DNA from 3 places in the Cupriavidus sp. 94F1 genome. Region 2 is predicted to be linked to each of the others. Evidence: predicted binding sites of a transcription regulator. Region 2 holds the regulator's gene; each other region holds the start of a gene.
The links. The regulator sigma-54, encoded in region 2, starts transcription at its own class of promoters, with help from an activator protein. The targets are predictions, from matches to a motif close to TGGCANGNAANCTGCTTT.
Positions count from the first base shown of each region.

Region 1: a site for sigma-54 is predicted at 3,302-3,319, ahead of AC3FJ6_RS13915 (GTP cyclohydrolase II). Genes of this name have one in related genera too.
Region 3: a site for sigma-54 is predicted at 2,779-2,796, ahead of AC3FJ6_RS15650 (pilin). Genes of this name have one in related genera too.

Region 1 covers NZ_JBYOJT010000005.1:45,696-52,334, reverse strand. The annotation lists gene AC3FJ6_RS13935 (hypothetical protein) at 1-330, shown strand, start outside; gene AC3FJ6_RS13930 (amino acid ABC transporter permease) at 410-694, opposite strand; gene AC3FJ6_RS13925 (amino acid ABC transporter substrate-binding protein) at 853-1,764, opposite strand; gene AC3FJ6_RS13920 (acyltransferase family protein) at 1,997-3,100, shown strand; gene AC3FJ6_RS13915 (GTP cyclohydrolase II) at 3,387-4,625, shown strand; gene AC3FJ6_RS13910 (URC4/urg3 family protein) at 4,622-5,929, shown strand; gene upp (uracil phosphoribosyltransferase) at 6,040-6,639, shown strand, end outside.
Region 2 covers NZ_JBYOJT010000003.1:13,937-20,575, reverse strand. The annotation lists gene rapZ (RNase adapter RapZ) at 35-961, opposite strand; gene AC3FJ6_RS07765 (PsiF family protein) at 1,131-1,469, opposite strand; gene AC3FJ6_RS07760 (hypothetical protein) at 1,468-1,632, shown strand; gene hprK (HPr(Ser) kinase/phosphatase) at 1,665-2,636, opposite strand; gene AC3FJ6_RS07750 (PTS sugar transporter subunit IIA) at 2,703-3,158, opposite strand; gene hpf (ribosome hibernation-promoting factor, HPF/YfiA family) at 3,658-4,011, opposite strand; gene AC3FJ6_RS07740 (RNA polymerase factor sigma-54) at 4,062-5,543, opposite strand; gene lptB (LPS export ABC transporter ATP-binding protein) at 5,719-6,519, opposite strand; gene lptA (lipopolysaccharide transport periplasmic protein LptA) at 6,543-6,639, opposite strand, start outside.
Region 3 covers NZ_JBYOJT010000005.1:446,769-453,407, forward strand. The annotation lists gene AC3FJ6_RS15635 (gamma-glutamyltransferase family protein) at 1-996, opposite strand, end outside; gene AC3FJ6_RS15640 (LysR family transcriptional regulator) at 1,129-2,070, shown strand; gene AC3FJ6_RS15645 (YnfA family protein) at 2,295-2,612, shown strand; gene AC3FJ6_RS15650 (pilin) at 2,850-3,359, shown strand; gene AC3FJ6_RS15655 (tripartite tricarboxylate transporter substrate-binding protein) at 3,433-4,431, opposite strand; gene AC3FJ6_RS15660 (acyl-CoA dehydrogenase family protein) at 4,478-5,653, opposite strand; gene AC3FJ6_RS15665 (AMP-binding protein) at 5,670-6,639, opposite strand, start outside.

The DNA of each region.
Region 1 (6,639 bases), on a different contig from region 2:
TATCCGCTGGGCAAGGATGAAGTCGTGGGCACGATGCAGGCCTTGCACGCATCGATCATCGTCGGCTCGCGCCATGTGGGCCGCAAGCAGATGATCAACACGGTCATGGGCCGCAAGGAGTGCATGCCCATCACCTACGAGAAGCGCACCTCGCTGGGCCCCCTGATGGTGGGCGACGAACTGCTGCAGCTCGAACCGAGCGTGCTGCACGTGACCGACTGGTACTGCCCCATGGAAGCATTCGTGTTGCGCACGGAAATCCGGCAGAACAACGAGGTGCAGCGGGTGGACGTGACGGCGCTGGAAATGTTGCGGGAGGAGGGGCAGTAGCTTCCCTCCCTTTGTCCAGAACATAAAAAAGGAGCCGTATGGACTCCTTTCTTTTGTTGGGCAGGCGCGGGATTGGCGCTCAATTCCCTTGCGCTGGCTTCTTCGCCGGGGCCTTTTTCGATTTCGACTGTTTCGGGGCGGCGGTGGACTGGTCGGTCAGGTCCGCACGGGTGCTCTTGTTCGCGCCCTGGGAATACGGGTCGAACTTGTCGCCGGACTTGGCGCCCTGGCTGTAGGTGTCGAACTTCTCGCCCGACTTGGCGCCCTGGGAATACGGGTCGAACGACTTCTTGTCCTGTGCGATGGCAGCCACGGATGCAGTGGCCAGTCCCAGCGCGACGGCGGTGGCGATCAATTGCTTCATGGAAATCTCCTCTGAGTTGCCGCCCGGGGCAGTAATTCTCGATGGCGGTCGCGTTGTTGCTGGTCCTACCGGACGGTAGAACCAGGCTCAGGCCAGTGTGGACAAGGCCGCAAAGGGCGTCAACTCAGGGCTTTTCCGGGGAGATACTCGGAAAATGCTTATTCCGTCACAGCGTCGGAAGGGTGTTTCCAGGCTTGCAGCACTTCGGTCGAAGGCGCCAGCGCCAGGTTGGTGCCGCGCGTGCCGATCGGTTGCTGGAACCAGCGTTTCTGCAGGGCGGCGGCATCGGGGCTGGCGAACGTCCTGATCAGCGTCTGGTCTACCAGCTGCTTCCACTCGGGATCGGCCTTCGACATCATTAGCGCGTTCTGTTCCACCGACAGGGCCGGGCCGACGATCACGTACTGGGACGGGTCCTTCGACTTGGCGCGCAGGCCGGCCAGCAATACGTCGTCCATCACGAACGCCTGGGCGCGTCCCGTTTCCAGCAGCAGGAACGATTCCCCGTGATCCTTGGCGTAGACGTCACGGAAGCCATACTCGCTCTTCAGGCGGCGCACGTGGCGGTCGCCCGTGGAACCGGCACTGGTCACCACCGTCTTGCCGCGCAGGTCATTGAACGACTTGATGCCGGAATCGGCGCGCACCAGCATGCGCACGGTGGAAACATAGTGCGACACACTGAAGGCCACCTGCTTCTGGCGCTCCAGCGTGTTGGTGTTCGGTGCGCAATCCAGGTCGGCCAGGCCGTTGACCATGGCGGGAACACGATTCTGGGGCGTCAGCGGCAGCCAGCGCACCTTCAGGTCTTTCAGTCCCAGCTTCTGTTTGGCCGCCTCGGCCACGCGCAGGCACAGGTCCACCGCATAGCCGGCGGGCTGGCCCTTGTCGTCGGCGAACGAGAAGGGCAGGGCCGATTCGCGATAGCCGAGTGTGATCGTGCCGGTATCGCGGATCTTGTCGAGCACCGGGCTCGGGCTCTGTGCGTGGACGGCCGGCACGACGGTGGCGGCCAGGGCAACACCAGCGATCAGGCGGCGGACGGCGGGGAAAGCGACAGACTGGAACATGTTCGAGGGTGAGGCAGCTGCACGGAAAGACGCAAGGGTATACCCCCGGAGAGCGGGCACGAAGAATTTGTTTCTTATTAGCTAATGCCCGAGAGTAGTGCAATGAAAGTTGCCTTTTCGCCACGTCGTAACCCGATTTACAAGCGTTACGGGGCCGGTTACCTGCCCATCGACGGATGAATGCACCGATGCGGGTACAATTCGGCCCACTTTGTACCCCCGCAAATAACAAATGAGCCCCCGTCCTTCCCGTCTGGCGTGTGTAGACGCTCTGAAGGCGGTCAGCTCGCAGCTGATCGTATTGCACCACCTGGCGTTCTACGGACCGATGTCCGATGCTGCCCAGACCCTGGCGCCCGGCCTGATCGGCTGGCTGGCCGACTACGCGCGCATAGCCGTGCAGGTTTTCCTTGTCATCAGCGGATTCCTGGCCGCGCGCAGCCTGGCGCCAGGCGGCCGTCTGACCGTGGCGAGCCCCCTGCAGACCATCTGGCGCCGCTACCAGAAGCTGGTGGTGCCGTTTGCCGCGGCCATCCTGGTGGCGATTGCCGGTGCCGCCATCGCCCGCACCTGGATGCAGCACGATTCCATCCCGGCCGCGCCGCACCTGGCGCAATTCGTCGCGCATGTGCTGCTGCTGCACAACATCCTCGATGTGGACGCGTTGTCCGCCGGGGTCTGGTATATCGCCATCGACTTGCAATTGTTCGCGTTGATGGTGCTGGCGCTGTGGCTGGCACGCGCCGTGGCCCGCGATGGGCTGCCGCTGGGCGTGCCGATGGTAGGCGTGCTGGCGATGGCCTCGCTGTTCTGGTTCAACCGTGATGCCACGTGGGACATCTGGGCCGTCTATTTCTTTGGCGCTTACGGCATGGGATCGCTGGCCTACTGGGCGTCGAATCCGGGCCGCTCGTTCATGCCGCTGCTGGCGCTGGCCGCGATGGGAATGGCCGCGCTGGCGGTGGACTTCCGCCTGCGGATCGCGGTGGCGCTGGCCACGGCGCTGCTGCTGGCCGTCTCGCGTCGTGGCGGCTGGCTGGAAAGCTGGCCCGCCGGTCGCCTGACCGCGTATTTCGGCCGCATTTCCTATTCGGTGTTCCTGGTGCACTTTCCGGTGTGCCTGGTGGTCAATGCGGTGGTCACCCACCTGGTGCCGGGCCGGCCCGGGCTCAACGCGCTGGGCATGGGGCTGGCGTGGGTCGCCAGTAACGTCGCCGGCGCGCTGTTCCACCGCTATGTGGAGGCCGCCAGCCCGGTGCGTGCGCTGGTGAACTGGCTGACGGCCGATCTGCCCCAGTGGGGACGCGGGCGCCTCGGTCATCGGGCGGAAGGCTGATCCTCCCGCAATGCCAACGCCAGAACGGCACGTTCGACCGAACGTGCCGTTTTTGTTGGTGCCGACGCCGGATGCGGGGCGCGCCGGAATCCGGTGCGCGCTGCACCGGGATGTACCGCACGCGCCCTGCGGGGCGCCGCATCGAGGCACGCCGCCGGTGCGTACGGGATGCCACGGACGGTAACAACCCCACTTGGGCGTTGGCACGAACGTTGCCTACTATGAACACATAAACCTGACCATCTGGTCAGGATTCGTGTTCCGGTTTCATACCGGGGAGGCGACCATGTCCGACCATATCGTCCTGACCTCGCACGCGCGGCGCGACAAGCCGGCCGAGCCGATCCACTGGGGCGCGCCCACGGCGGCCGGGCGGGGGCCCGTGATCGCCAGCCTGACCGACCCGACCCAGCGCAACGTGATTGGCACGCACGCCGGGGCCTATGCGATCTACCGGGCGCTGGCCGTGGCCTCGGGCAGCCTGCAGCGCGCGCATCGCCCCGACCTGACGGACACCGCGCCGGCCGAGCCGATCGGCCCCCATGCGCAGTGGGGCGACCCCGACAAGATCGTATCGCTCGATCCGTGGGGCCATCTGGTATCGACGGTCTTTGCCGACCGCATCGCCGCCGGGTTCGACATCCGGCCCACCATCGCCATCACGCGCGCCCATATCAACATGCCGGAATTGCTGGCCGCCATCACGGCGGGCCGCCTGGCCCCGGATGGCGACATCCTGTATCCCAACGGCGATGTGCGCGTCACCAAGGCCGCCATCGATCCGGTCTGGTACCTGCCCGGCATCGCGCGCCGGTTCGATATCAAGGAGAGCATCCTGCGCCGCAGCCTGTTCGAGCAGACTGGCGGCATGTTCCCGGAACTGGTCACGCGGCCGGACCTGAAGGTCTTTCTGCCGCCTATCGGCGGCATGACGCTCTATTTCTTTGGCGATATCAGCAAGCTGGGCCAGCCCGAGACCCGGGTGGCCTGCCGCGTCCACGACGAATGCAATGGCTCGGACGTATTCGGATCGGACATCTGCACATGCCGGCCCTACCTGGCGCATGGCATCGAGGTCTGTATCGAGATGGCCCAGCAGGGCGGCGTCGGGCTGGTGGTCTATAACCGGAAGGAAGGCCGCGCGCTGGGCGAGGTGACCAAGTTCCTGGTCTACAACGCACGCAAGCGCCAGGTAGGCGGCGACCGCGCCGAAACGTATTTCGCGCGCACCGAGTGCGTGGCCGGCGTGCAGGACATGCGCTTCCAGGAACTGATGCCGGATGTCTTTCACTGGCTCGGGATCCGGCGGATCGACCGCTGGGCCTCGATGAGCAACATGAAGCATGGCGCGCTGACGGCGCAGGGGATCGAGGTGGTGGAGCAGGTGCCCATCCCCGAGGCGCTGATCCCGGCCGATGCGCGCGTGGAAATCGATGCGAAGGTGGCGGCGGGTTACTTCACCAGCTACACGCCGCCGGATGCCAACGAACTCGCCCTGGCAAAGGGCAGGGGGTTGAACGAATGAACGAGTATTCCGCAGGAGGTACGACCGGACACGAACCCGGCACGGGCAGCGGCTGGCACAGCCCGGTGCCGCCCGATCATCCCGCTTCCGCACTGCTGAGCGGCGAAGCGGTGCGCACGCATTGCGCGGTCGTGACCGAATTCGTCGCATCCGGCGAGTCTGAACTGTTTACCTGGCACCCGGACCGTATCCACGCGATTGCCGACTACGTGGCCGCCACCATCCGGCGGCGCTACCCCGATCTCCAGGTGCCTTACCACAGCCGCTGGCGCCATTTCGAGAGTGGCGGGCCGGGGCAGGAATCGATCAACCGCTGGCAGATCCTGTGCGAGCGCGCCGGCATGTCGGGCGCCGACCATTGTGCCGAGCGGGCGCGCATCGGCATCGACCTGGTGATCCCGAGCGTGCTGCTCGATGCCGGCGCAGGCCCCGACTGGCGCTATCGCGACCCGGCCAGCGACATGATGCTGACGCGCTCCGAAGGGCTCGGCGTGGCCAGCTTCGACCTGTTTGCCCGGGGCGGCTTCTCGGCCGAATCGGGCGATCCGCTGCGTGCCGATGCCGAGCGGCTGGCCCGTATCGATGCCTCGACCATCGCCACGGCCTTCCAGGTGGCGCAGCACAACCCGCTGGTGGGCCTGGAAGGGCGTGCCGGCCTGCTGCGGCGGCTGGGCGAGGTCATGCAGGCCACCCCGGCAGTCTTCGGCACGCCGGCGCGGCTGGGCAACCTGTTCGACTACCTGGCTGCGCATGCGAAGGACAACCGCATCGAGGCCGGCTTCGTGCTGCGCACGCTGCTGGTGGCGCTGGGCCCGGTCTGGCCGGGACGCGTGCAGATCGATGGCGTGTCGCTCGGTGACTGCTGGCGGCATCCGGCAGCGCCCGGCGGGCTGGTGCCATTCCACAAGCTCACGCAGTGGCTGACCTATTCGCTGCTGGAGCCGCTGGAGGATGGCGGCCTGGTGGTGGTGGGGCTCGACGCGCTGACCGGGCTGCCCGAATACCGGAACGGCGGGCTGCTCTATGACTTCGAGCTGACCGTGCCGCGCGACGGCGAGTTCGCCAGCCGGACCCATACCGTGGACGAACCCGAGATCGTCGAGTGGCGCGCACTGACCGTGACGGGGCTCGACCTCGTGGCCGATGCGGTGCGCCAGGCGCTGGGTCTCAAGGAAGCCGACTTTCCGCTGGCGCGCGTGCTGGAAGGCGGCACGTGGGCGGCGGGCCGCCGCATCGCGGCACAGCGCCGGCCGCCGGGCGGGCCGCCGCCCTTCGCGATCCAGAGCGACGGCACGGTGTTCTAGCGGCAACGCGGCATTGCACGGCAGTCCTGACTGACAGGCAGCCAGAGCGTGGCGGGCCCGGGGCCCGTCGCGCCCGGCCAGGCGAATTTCGGATGACCAAGGAGCGCACCATGAACGACATGTCGGACGTACCCACGGCCGTCCAGGCCTTTGCCGAAACGGAAGCCAGCGCGGCGCCCGCCGTGATGGTGGTCAACCATCCGCTGGTCCAGCACAAGGTCACGCTGGTGCGCAGCGAGGACACCACCACCGACAACTTCCGCCGCCTGGTGCGCGAGATCAGCCAGTTGCTGACCTACGAAGCCACGCGCGACCTGGCCATGGAGACCATCGCCATCAAGACGCCCATCGCGCCTATGCAGTCGCCGGTGCTGTCGGGCAAGAAGCTCTGCCTGGTGTCGATCCTGCGGGCCGGCAATGGCTTCCTGGACGGCATGCTGGACCTGCTGCCGGCGGCGCGCGTGGGGCATATCGGCCTGTATCGCGACCCCGAGACGCTGGAGCCGATCGAGTACTACTTCAAGATGCCCGAGGATATCCAGGAGCGCTTCGTGATCGTGGTGGACCCGATGCTGGCGACCGGCAACTCGGCCATCGCGGCGATCAACCGGCTCAAGGAGGCCGGGGTGACCACCATGAAGTACGTCTGCCTGATCGCCTCGCGTCCGGGGCTGCGCGCGCTGCAGTCCGCCCACCCCGACGTGGCCATC
Region 2 (6,639 bases):
GACGGCGCCGGGGCCGTTCCCTCAAGCCCGCGTGTCAGCCGGCCGGGGCCAATTCGCGGTGTCTGACCAGCACATTACCATGGGCCCGGAAATAGTTGGCGAGTCGTTCGGCAATGAACACCGACCGATGCTGGCCGCCCGTGCAGCCGATGGCCACGGTCAGGTAGCTGCGGTTGTCCGCAATGAAACTCGGCAGCCACTTCTCGACATAGGCGCGAATGTCCTCGGCCATGGCCAGCACCATCGGCTGGCTCTGCAGGAAGTCCGCCACCGGCGCGTCGCGGCCGGTCAGCGGGCGCAGGGCCAGATCGTAATAGGGGTTTGGCAGCGAGCGCACATCGAACACCATGTCCGCATCGCTTGGCACCCCGTGCTTGAAGCCGAACGATTCGAACAGCAGCGTGAGCGACTGCCCGCTGGCGCTGTCGTTGCGAATCAGCTCCTTGACCCAGCTGCGCAGCGTGTTGGTGCGCACATTGCTGGTATCGATGCGATGGGCGGACTCGGACAACGGGCTGAGCAGCCCGCGTTCCATTTCGATGGCTTCGATCAGCGATGTACTGACCGTTGCGCCGGGTCCGCCTGGCCCGGCACCTTCCGGGACGCCCAGCGGCGCACCGTCCGGGCCTACGCCGACACGGGTCGACAGCGGGTGGCGGCGGCGCGTCTCCGAATACCGCTGCACCAGCGCATCGGTATTGGCCGTCAGGAACAGCACCTGCACCTGATGATGGGCGGAAAGCTCGCGGACGGTGTCCGGCAGCCGCGCCAGCGACTCGCGGCTGCGAATGTCCGTGGCCACGCCAAGATGGGTATAGCCCTGGTCGGCCAGATAGGCCGTGAGCTCGGGGATGAACTGGGCCGGCAGGTTGTCGACGCAGTAGTAGCCTGCATCTTCCAGGACGTTCAGGGCGACCGACTTGCCGGAGCCGGAAATTCCGGTGATGAGAATGATCCGCATAGCGACGCAAGGATAGCACCGCAAGGTAACCGCGTCATGACAGCTTGTCCCAGACAAAAATGGCGAATCGCAGAGGATTCGCCATTTTCCGAGGGAACATTGCCCGGATCGGGCCGCGTAACGGTTTGTGAACCCCGGGGTGATGAACCGGGGGTGCGAACCGCGCCGATCAGGTTGCCGGCTTGGCCGACAGGCACTCGCTCTGTGCCTTCTTGTATTCGTCGCCCTTCTTGCCCTTGTTGGCCTTGGAGCACGCGGCCATCTTTTCCTGCTGGGTCTTCGGCTCGGCTGCCGGGGCGGGGCCGCTGGCCGACAGGCACTCGCTCTGCGCCTTCTTGTATTCGTCGCCCTTCTTGCCCTTGTTGGCCTTGGAGCAGGCCGCCATCTTTTCCTGCTGCGCGGTCTTGCCGGACTTCTCGGCAGCGGCCGGAGCCGAGGCGCCCTGGGCAAACGCGGCGGTGGCGAACAGGGGGGTAACCAGCAAACACATCGCGATCAGCTTTTTCATGCTTCTCTCCTGGCTGTGGAAACACATCGTGGCCGCGCGCCATGCCGGCGTCTGGCAGAACCTGGGCTCGGCGCCCATTACAGCACAAAACGGCGGCCGCCCGCAGTTCGTTGACGAAGGGCCATGCCAGGCTTGTAAGCAAATGAAAAACGCCCGCGAATGAAGCGGGCGTTTGCACACGGGCGCGGTAGCGGCTCAGAGCAGGCGACCTTGTCCGCGCGATACCACGTCGGCCTGCATGGCCGCGCGCTGGCGGTCCATGAAGTCGCGCAGGGTGTCGATGCCGCGCAGTCGCAGGATCGTGTTGCGCACGGCGGCTTCGACCAGAACGGCCAGGTTTCGGCCGGCCGCCACCTGGATCTTCACCATGTGGATCGGCAGGCCCAGCACGTCGAGGTACTGGGAATCGAGCGGCAGCCGTTCGAATTCGCCATCATTGCGACGTACCAGCTGCACCACGAGCTTGAGCTTCATCTTCCGGCGCACCGCCGTTTCGCCAAAGATCGTCTTGATATCGAGCAGGCCCAGGCCGCGCACTTCGAGCAGGTTCTGCAACAGCGGCGGGCAGCGGCCTTCGATGAAGTCGGGGCCCAGCCGGACGAAATCGACGGCATCGTCCGCCACGAGGCCGTGGCCGCGCGAAATCAGTTCCAGGCCCAGCTCGCTCTTGCCCAGGCCCGATTCGCCCATGATCAGCACGCCCATGCCGAGGATGTCCAGAAATACCCCGTGCATCGTCACGCGCGGCGCGGAGATGCGCGACAGGTAGAGGCGCAGGTGATCGATCACGGCCGCCGAGGACACCGGCGTGGTGAACAGCGGGGTCGACGAGCGCGTGCAGCGCAGTTCCAGGTCGGGCGGGGGCTCCATGCCGTCGGCCACCACCAGGAACGGCGGCTCCAGCAGGATCAGTTCGCCCATCTGGCGCTTGCGCGGTTCGTCGTCCAGGCGTTGGTAATACTGGATTTCGGGTTTGCCCAGCACCTGGATCCGGTTGGGGTGGATCAGGTTCAGGTGGCCCACCAGATCGGCGGCGGAAGTGGCTTCGCGAGCGAATTCGACGTCAAAGGCCCGGTCGGCACCTTCCAGACCGGCGACCCACGACAGTTTGATGTCGGCTGCGTTGTCGTCGAAGATCGACTGCGAGGTGACGCCGGTGAGTTCCATGCGGGATGCTTTCTACGAGGGGGGCGGTATGGCTTCAGGCGGCCAGCCAGGCCGGCCTGCGGATCGTCACGGATGCCATTCGATCAGCAACTGGTGGACGGCTTCGGGCGTGGGCAGCGTGGCCAGCCCTTCGCGCATCTCGCGGTCCGACAGCAACTGTGCGATTTCCGAGAGAATTTCGAGGTGCTGCTGGGTGGCCTGTTCGGGCACCAGCAGGAAAATCAGCAGCGAGACCGGCTTGCCGTCGGGCGATTCGAACGGAATCGGCTCGGCCAGGCGCATGAAGCCGGCCAGCGGCTGCTTCAGGCCCTTGATACGGCCGTGCGGAATGGCGACGCCGGCACCCAGGCCGGTCGAACCCAGCGATTCGCGGGCGAAAAGGTTGTCCGTGACGGTGGCGCGGGCCACACCATGGTTGTTCTCGAACAGGAGCCCGGCTTGCTCGAAGACCCGCTTCTTGCTGGTGACGGTGACGTCGAGATGGATGTTGCCGGGTGGCAGCAATTTGGCCAAACGATTCATGGGCGATGCACGAGAAGTCAGGTTGGCGATACGGCGCACAAATGCCGTCCCGCCGGATGGGGCAATTCAGGATATCGAGTGCTTGGTGGACGCCCGCATTGGAACGTCCGGCTCATTATAGAGCAGGGCCACAGCGCGCTTGTGCACTGCAGCGCCGGCGCCGCGGGTGGTGCCGCGGATTGGCCGGCCGGATTGCCCACCCGGATATTGCCGCCGGCGCCCGCATGATCTTCCGTCACGTGGCCTGCCGTTCGGGTCACCGGGACCGTTCTGCCTGTCGTTCTTGTATGGCGCAGCATACACCGAGCCGCGCAAGATGCGAACACCCCCGGCAAATCAATTGGTTTCGGCCGTGGTGGGAAGGTAACGGAGAATGTCAGCCCGACGCGGGCGCGCACCCATCAAAAAAGCCGCGCAGATGCGCGGCTTTGCTCTCTTCCTGTCAGTCCTCTCGGGGACGCTGACGTCCGCCTCGAGGGGCAGTCAAGGATTTGCCAGCCTATTGTTGCTGTAGCTGGGCTTCAGCCATCTGGTACTTGACCGCTTCCCGGTCATGACCCTGCACGCGGTCCTTGTAGCGGATCACCTGCCGGTCGAGCTTGTCGACCAGACAGTCGATCGCAGCGTACAGGTCTTCATGGTGCGCTTCGACGAAGATGTCCTTGCCCTTGAGATGCAGATTGATTTCCGCGTACTGACGCTTGTCCTTTTCCTTGTGGTTGTCGACAGATAGCAGCACGCTCACGCCAATGACCTGATCGAAATGCCTGACAATTCGCTCCAGTTTCGTTTCCACATACTCACGCAGCGGCGGCGTGATGTCGAGGTGGTGTCCACTGATCTTGAAGTTCATAGCGCTTCTCCTTCTGAAAGAGCCGCACCAGGCAGGCGGTTGCGGCTCGGCTACAAAGACTTGCGGAGATTGACTGCGGGGATCTTCAGTGCTTCGCGATATTTGGCCACCGTGCGGCGTGCGACCACAAAGCCCTGTTCGCCCAGCAATTCGGCGATGCGGCTGTCGGAAAGAGGATTCCTGGGTTCTTCGGCTCCTATCAGTTGCTTGATCAGCGCGCGGATCGCCGTGGAAGAGGCCGCGCCGCCCGTCTCCGTGGAGACGTGGCTACCAAAGAAGTACTTCAACTCGAAAGTACCCATTGGCGTGGCCATGTATTTGTTCGTGGTCACCCGGGAAATGGTCGACTCATGTAAACCGAGTGTATCGGCAATTTCCCGCAAAACCAAGGGCCGCATCGCTATTTCGCCGTGCGAAAAAAAGTTCTTCTGACGCTCCACAATTGCCTGCGCCACACGCAGGATCGTGTCGAATCTTTGCTGGATGTTCTTGATAAGCCACCGCGCTTCCTGCAGCTTTTGTTGCAGTCCCGCAGCCCCCGCTTCGCCTTTTGCACCGCGCAAGATCTGCGCGTACATGTCGTTGATGCGCAGGCGCGGCATCACATCCGGATTCAGCTGGGCAATCCAGCCGCTGCCGCTCTTGCGCACGAACACGTCCGGCACCACGAAATCGGCCTCGGGGCGGCTGTACGCATGTCCTGGGTACGGTGCCAGCGAGCGGATCAGGTCGTGCGCCGCCTTTAGTGCAATGTCGTCCACCTGCAGCGCTTTCTTGAGGCGCGTGTAATCCCTGACCGCCAGCAGTTCAAGATGGTGATTGACGATGGACAGGGCCAGTTCGCGCTGAGGATGCTGCAACCGTTTCAATTGCAGGCTCAGGCATTCGGCGGCATTGCGCGCGCCCACGCCGGGCGGATCGAAGCTCTGCAGCAGCGTCAGCATCGCCTGTACTTCTTCCACCTCGAATTCGAGTTCTTCGGGCAGTTCGGTGCAGATTTCCTCGAGTGACGCACTCAGGTATCCGTCGTCGTCGAGCGATTCGATGAGGAAGATGGCCAGGCCCTTGTCGCGCGCCGAAATCTTGAGCGGCGTCAGCTGTTCCATCAGGTACTCGCGCAGCGTGGGATCCGCATCGCGCAACTGCATCGGCGTCTTTTCGTCTTCGTCGTTCTGCGGGCGGCGCGCGAAGTCGTCGAGGCTCCAGTCGTTGCCGTAGTCCTCGGCACCGGAATCGCTGAAGCCTTCTTCCTCGCCGCCGGACGCATGTTCGCTGCGATCGTCGCCGTTGGCCTGCGGTTCGGACGGGGCCGGCGCCGGGGCGCTTTGCAGATTGACGGAGCCGTCAGCCGCCACGCGCAGCGGGCTTTCGATCCAGTCGTTCTCGCGTTCCAGCAGCGGGTTTTCCGTCAGCGCCTGTTCCACCTCCTGTTGCAGTTCGAGCGTGGAAAGCTGAAGCAGCCGGATGGACTGCTGCAGTTGCGGCGTGAGGGCCAGATGTTGGGAGAGGCGGAGCTGAAGCGAAGGTTTCATGCGACCTATTCTATGCGCATCTTTCCGTTGTTGGAACGGAATTTGCTACAACCTATCGCTTCGGCTTCCTGATCGGCAACGGCTTTGAAATAGCCGCGGGCAAGTGCGGTAAAAATGACCTGCCGATGACCTGCCGAAAACCTGTCGGCAGTGTGGCCGCGGAGGCGGCACGGTCTTACATGCGGAAGTTCTCGCCCAGATAGACGCGGCGCACCGACTCGTTGGCGATGATTTCCTCGGGCTGGCCGGCGGCCAGCACGGTGCCTTCGCTGATGATGTACGCGTGGTCGCAGATACCCAGCGTTTCGCGCACGTTATGGTCGGTGATCAGCACGCCGATATTGCGCGCCTTCAGGAAGCTCACGATGCGCTGGATTTCGCCCACGGCGATCGGGTCCACGCCGGCGAACGGTTCGTCGAGCAGGATGAAGCGCGGGGACGACGCCAGCGCACGCGCGATTTCCACGCGGCGGCGCTCGCCGCCCGACAGCGACAGCGCCGGGTTGTTGCGCAGATGGGCGATCTGCAGGTCGTCGAGCAGCGAATCCAGGCGGCGTTCGATTTCGGCCTTGGGCAGCGGCTTGCCGTTTTCCACCTGCAGTTCCAGCACCGCGCGGATGTTCTCTTCCACGTTGAGCTTGCGGAATACCGACGCTTCCTGCGGCAGGTACGACAGGCCCATGCGGGCGCGTTCGTGGATGGCCAGTCCGCTGATGTGCTCGTCGTCGAGCACGATGTCGCCTTCGTCCAGCGCCACCAGCCCCACGATCATGTAGAACGACGTGGTCTTGCCGGCGCCGTTGGGGCCCAGCAGCCCCACCACCTCGCCGCTTTTCACGTCGAGCGATACGTCCTTGACCACCGTGCGCGTGCCGTAGCGTTTCTTCAGGTGACGCACGACCAGCGTGCTGCTGTCGGTGCGGACGGCGGATGCGGAGGACGTGGCAGAGGCGGTGAGCGTGGCGGAATCGTTCATCAGGACTGGCTGGAGGTAAGGCGTTAAGGCTTGGGCGCGGTGGACGGCTTCAGATCCAGCGGTGCGCCCGCAGCGGCGGGGGCGCTGGCGTCCGAGCGCGGCGACAGCACCGCGCGCACG
Region 3 (6,639 bases), on a different contig from region 2:
CTCGAACAACGGATCGCCGTACCAGGCCGTGCGGTCGGCCATCGCCAGCTTGGCGGCCTCGGCAATGGTGTGGACAAATTCGGGCGAGGTCGGCGCGTGGGCATCCAGATTGGCGTGGCGCAGCATGCCAAGCTGCTGCAGGAACATCGGGCCCTGGCTCCAGATATCGCACTTGGCCACCGCATAGCGGCCGAAGTCGAGCGAGACCGGCGCTTCCACGGTGGGCTTCCAGCCGGCCAGGTCGTCGTAGCGCAGCAGGCCGGTGTGCTTCTCGCCGGTGGTGTCGCGCACGGGGGTGGTGCGGCAGTATGCGTCGATGGCCTCGGCCACGAAGCCGCGATACCAGCAGTGCATCGCCGCGTCGATCTGGCCTTCGCGGCTGTCGCTCCGGCTCACGGCCGTCTCGACGATGCGTGTGTAGGTATCGGCCAGCACGGGCAGCGTATGTAGTGCGCCGGGACGCGGCACGCGGCCATCGGGCAGCCAGGTATCGGCCGAACTGTGCCATTCGTCACGGAACAGCTGCTGCACGGCCAGGATGGCCTGCGAGATGCGCGGCACCAGCGGGAAGCCGTTGCGTGCGTAACCGATGGCCGGCGCCAGCACGTCGGCCAGCGACCACGTGCCATGGTCGCGCAGCATGGTCAGCCACGCGCCGAACGCGCCGGGCACCGTGGCGGGCATCAGGCCGATACCGGGCATCAGTTCCATGCCCTGCTTGCGCAGCGCCTCCGGGTCGGCCAGCGCCGGGGCCGGGCCCTGGCCGCAGACCGAGCGCACCGCGCGGTCCTTTTCGCTCCAGAACAGGATCGGCACCTCGCCGCCGGGGCCGTTCAGGTGCGGTTCCACCACCTGCAGCACGAAGCCCGCCGCCACGGCTGCATCGAACGCATTGCCGCCGCGCTCCAGCACGCCCATGGCCGTCTGGGTGGCCAGCCAGTGGGTGGAAGCAGCGACGCCGAACGTGCCGACGATCTCGGGGCGTGTCGTGAACATGGGCAAATGACTCCTGTTTGATGCATTTGATTTGTGGTTCGAGTATAGGCAGCCGAAATAACTGCCAACGTCGAATAACTTATCGTTGCATTACCATTCGGTTATACCCATTCGCCGCCTTCTCGCCCCGCCATGCCGATTGCCACCGACAAGTTGCTGCATCAGATCGTGTCGCGCCTGCGTCTGCGCCATTTGCCGCTGCTGCTGGCGCTGGAGCGGCAGCGATCCGTGTCGCGCGTGGCGGCCGAGATGAACCTGTCCCAGCCGGCCGTGACCAAGGCCCTGCGCGAGATCGAGGACATCTTCATGACGCCGCTGTTCACGCGCACGCGCAACGGCCTGGAGCCCACCGCCACCGGCGCTGCCGTGCTGAGCCACGCGCGCATGACGCTGGCCGATGCCGAGGCGCTGGGCCGGCAACTGGCGGTGATCGAGGCCGGCCGGCGTGGCCGGCTGCGGCTGGGCGTGATCCCCTACACGGCCCGCGCGGTGCTGGACGCCGCGCTGGCGTACGGGCTCAACCAGCAGCCACGCCTCTCGGTGGTCGTGCGCGAGGGCACCACCGACGAACTGGTCGGCGCGCTGCGCCAGCACGAACTGGACTGCGCGATTGCGCGCTCGTTCTACCTGGCGGGGGAAGACATCGTGCAGGAGCCGCTGTACCGGGAAGAGCCAGTGCTCGTGGTACCTTCGCGGGCCAGGGCGCGGCTGTCGCGCGGCGACCTCGACTGGAAGCGGCTGGCCGAACTCGACTGGATTCTGCCGCCGCCGCATACGCCGGTACGCCGTACGATCAATACGATGTTCGCGGTGGCCGGCGTGGCGCCGCCGCTGCCGATCGTCGAAACCTACTCGATCAAGCCGATGGCCACGCTGCTGCGCAGCCAGCCCGACGCCATCACCATCGTGCCGCGTGCCGTGGCCGCCGAACTGATCGAACTGGGCGACGCGGCGACGCTGCCGTTTTCCCTGAGTTGGGATTTGCCGCCTGTGGGCGTGATGTGGCGGCGGGAGTCAGAGGAGAACGATCTGGTGAAGCCGCTGGTGGCGGCGTTGAAGGCGGCGGTGGGGTAGTGGGATTTGGGGGCGGTGGATGGGGATGGGCTTGCCCTCTCCCCCAACCCCTCTCCCATTTCATGGGAGAGGGGAGAACACCACGAGGCCTTCAAAGGCTTGCGTTTTGCTCCCCTCTCACGCCGGCGGGAGAGGGGCCGGGGGAGAGGGCATCGAGGTTCAGCTTGCCGGCATATGGCAATTTGAACCGCCAGCACCTTCCATCAACCAAGACAAACAATCCAATGAAGACCGTTGTGCTCTACGTCCTGACCGCCCTGGCCGAAATCCTCGGCTGCTACCTGCCCTACCTTTGGCTGCGCCAGAACGCCAGCCCCTGGGTGCTGCTGCCCGGCGCGGCTTCGCTGGCGGTCTTTGCCTGGCTGCTGACCTTGCACCCCGACGCCTCGGGCCGGGTCTATGCCGCCTACGGCGGTATCTATATAGCAGTGGCCATCGTCTGGCTCTGGCTGGTGGACGGCGTGCGGCCCAGCATCTGGGATATGACAGGTGTCACAATCGCCGTCGCCGGCATGGCGGTAATCGTGTTTCAGCCGCGCTGAACTCAGATTAAGGGCGAATTAAGCGCCACTTTTTCTGACAAAATCCGTCACTTTATGCATCTTGAGCCACACCCTACCAGAGTGGGGTGACAGGATTTGGCAGACACATCTGGTTACAGGTGACAAGAAATCTCACATTTCAACGATTTCTAGCCGAAATGTGACCTGGCACACCTGTTGCTCTATAGGACCCCGACAGCAGCTGCTGTTCTCAACTAATTCAAAGGGGTCAATTCCATGAAAAAAGCACGGATGGGAATCCACCAACGGGTCCAGAAGGGTTTCACGCTGATCGAACTGATGATCGTGGTCGCGATCATCGGTATCCTGGCTGCGATTGCGATTCCGCAATATCAATCGTATGTCGCGAAGTCGCAGATCAATCGCGTGATCGGTGAAACGTCGGCGCTGCGCACGGCTGTCGAAACCTGCCTGAATGAAGGTCGCACGACTGTTGTGACGTCGGCAAACCCGGGCGCGACGGAGTGCAATCCTGGCCGCACCGTATCGACCTTGCTAACTAACGCTGGCGGCATTCCTGTCGTCGTGCTGACGACTGACCCGATGACCATCTCGGCCACATTGGGCAATACGGCATCGGCTGCAGTCTCTGGCGCCGTCATTACGTGGAACCGTGTGGCAAACACCGGCAGCTGGAGCTGCAGCATGACCGCTGGCACGTCGTCGAGCTGGAGCGCAAATTACGCTCCGGCAAGCTGCCCGATCGTTGCTCCGGCAGGTGGTTAAGTAGAAATAGGCCACATCTGAAAAAGCCCCGGACTTTCCCCGGGGCTTTTTTCATTTCTGGCCGGCGATGAAGTCACCCCGCCTCCCCCCGCATCCCAATCTCCCCGATCAGCTTCCCATACCGCGCGTTGTCCGCTGCCACCATCCGCGTGAACTGGGCCGGTGAATCGCTCTTCCGAAGTTCCCCCGCATTGGCCTTCATCGTCGCGTCTAGCTTTCCGCTCCCCTGCAGCGCCGCCACCGCATCGAATAGCCGTTTCGCCATGGGCGCCGGCAGGCCGGCCGGGGCGAACAGGCCGCTCCAGTTATCGAGTACGAAGCCCGGCGGCAGCGAATCGGCCAGCGTCGGCACGTTCGGGAAGTAGCTGGTCCGCGCGGCCGATGACACCGCCAGCGCGCGGATCTGGCCGTTGCGCAGGAACGGCGCCGCCGTGGACATCACCGGCATGCCGAACTGCGTCTGGCCGCTCAGCATCGACGTCAATATCTCGCTGGCGCCCTTGTACGGGATATGCACGGCCTCGACATGGTGCTGGTGCAGCAGCGATTCCACGGCCAGATGCGAGACGCTGCCCTTGCCGCCCGAGCCGTAGTTCAGCGCGCCGGGCTTCTGCTTCATCGCGTCGATCAGCTCGCGCGCCGTCCTGAAGGGCGACGACGCCGGCACCGCCAGCACCACCGGGCCGCCCGACAGCGCCGAGATCGCCGTGAAGTCGCGGGCGGCGTCGTAGGGCTGGTCCTTGTACAGATGGACGTTGATCACGTGCTGGTTGGCCAGGATACCCAGCGTGTAGCCATCGGGCTCGGCGCGCTTCAGCGCCCGGGCGCCGATGATGCCGCCGGCCCCGCCGATGTTCTCCACCACCAGCGGCTGCCCCAGCACCGGCGACAGTTCCGCCGAGATGGTGCGGGCGATGGAATCGGGCGCGGTGCCCGCGATGAACGGCACGATCAGCCGGATCGGGCGCGACGGATACGGCGCGGCGGCCACGGCCACGCGGCTCATCACGCCCCCCAGTGCGGCGGCACCGGCTGCGGCGCCTGCCGTACCCAGCCATTGACGACGATTCATGTTGTCTCCTGTGTTTTTTGATGTGCGGCCTGTGTGTGGCGCGCAGTCAGGCCCCCGCCGGGTCCAGGATGGCCTTGGCGATGGTGTTGCGCTGGATCTCGCTGGTGCCCGTGAAGATGCGGAACATGCGCAGCTTGCGCCAGGTCTGCTCCACCGGATGCCCGCGCGTGACGCCCAGGTTGCCGTGGATCTGCACGGCCTTGTCGGCCACCTCGAAGCAGCGTTCCGACACGAACAGCTTGCACGCGGCCGCCTTCATGCGCAGGTCGGCACCGGCATCGGCCAGCAGCGCGGTCTGCGCGATCATGCTCTCGCACGCCCACAGCGCCGCCGCCATGTCGGCCAGCATATGCTGGATGGCCTGGAAGCGCGCAATCGGCCCGCCAAACTGGCGGCGCTGGCCCGCGTACGCCACCGATGCCTCGTAGGCGCGCGCGGCCAGCCCCAGCATCGAAGGGCAATGCAGCAGCCGGTTCACGTTGATGCGCGACATGCCCAGCTTGAACCCCCGCCCTTCGCCGCCAAAGATGTTGGCGCGCGGCACGCGCACGTTCTCGAAGCGGATGTCGGCGTCGATATGCTGGCCCGACATCGGCACGTACTCGGTGCTGACGGTCACGCCGGGCAGGTCCAGATCGACCAGCACGGCCGTGATCGACGGCGGCGTGGTGGTGGCATCGGTCACGCACATCACGATGGCGAAGTCCGCAAACGGCGCGCCGCTGATGTAGTGCTTCTCGCCGTTGATGACCAGTTCGTCGCCGTCCACCACCGCGCTGGTGCGGATGCTCTGCGCATCGGAACCCGAATGCGGCTCGGTCAGCGCGAAGCAGGTGGATTTCTGGCCCCGGATCACCGGCTCGAAATAGCGCGCCACCTGATCGGGCGTGGCGTACTTGAGCATATTGCCCACGCGCGGCGGCCCGCCCAGGTCGCCCAGCACGTGCGGCGCCAGCACCGCGCCGCTGGCGGCCAGATCGGCCTTCAGCGCGCACTGTTCCGAGATATTGAGGCCCTTGCCGCCCAGTTCCGCCGGCAGGCAGGCCGCGTACAGCCCCAGTTCGCTGGAGCGGCGCCAGACGTTGCGCAGCACCTCACGCGGCCACGGGTCTTCGGTGCCCAGGCCCAGTTGGCGTTCCAGCGGCAGCAGTTCCTCGTTGATGAACCGCTGCACCGCCGCGCGCGTTTCGATCAGCACGGGATTGGTCAGATGGTCGAACATGTCTTTTCTCCGTGGATCAGTTCACGCGTCGGCTGGCGCCGAGCCAGTACTGCTCACGCACCAGCTTGCGTGCCAGCTTGCCGCTGGCGTTCTTGGGCAGTTCGGCGACGAAGTCCACCGAACGCGGCGACTTGTAGTCGGCAATGCGCGCGCGGCAGTGCCCGATCAACTCCGCGGCGCTGGCCTGCCGGCCGGGCCACAGCGCCACCACGGCCTTGACGCTTTCGCCCCAGGTGTCGTCGGGCACGCTGATCACGCAGGCTTCCATCACGTCGGGATGCTGGTACAGCGTGGCCTCCACCTCGGTCGGATAGACGTTGAAGCCGCCCGAGATGATCATGTCCTTCTTGCGGTCCACCAGGTACAGGTAGCCATCGGCATCCACACGCGCCAGGTCGCCGGTATGCAGCCAGCCGTCGACCAGCACCTCGCGCGTCAGGTCGGGCTCGCCCCAGTAGCCCTGGAATACATCCTCGCCACGGATCACAAGTTCGCCAATTTCATCGCCGCTGACTTCCTCGCCACGCTCGTTGACCACGCGCACTTCGGTTTCGCCCAGCGCGCGGCCGCACGATGCCAGCCGCTCGGGCTTGCTTTCGATCGCCAGCGCATGGTCGGCCGTGGACAGGCGCGTCACGCCCGAGGTCGATTCACTGGCGCCGTAGCCCTGCGACAGCACTGGGCCGATGCGTTCCCAGGCCTCGCGAATGCGTGCCGGCGCCATCGGCGCGGCGCCGTAGGCCAGCGTCTTGAGGCTGCTCAGGTTGGCCGTGGCCAGTGCCGGCTCGGCCAGCAGCATGTTGATCATGGCCGGCACCATAAAGACGTGGGTCAGCTTCAGGCGCGCCACATCGGCCAGGAAGCCGGCGGGCTCGAATTTCTCGAACAGCACCAGCGTGGCGCCCAGGAACAGATAGGGTTGCATCAGCATGCCCGACGCATGCGTGACCGGGCCGATCAGCGCCAGCCGGTCGCCAGGGCGCGCC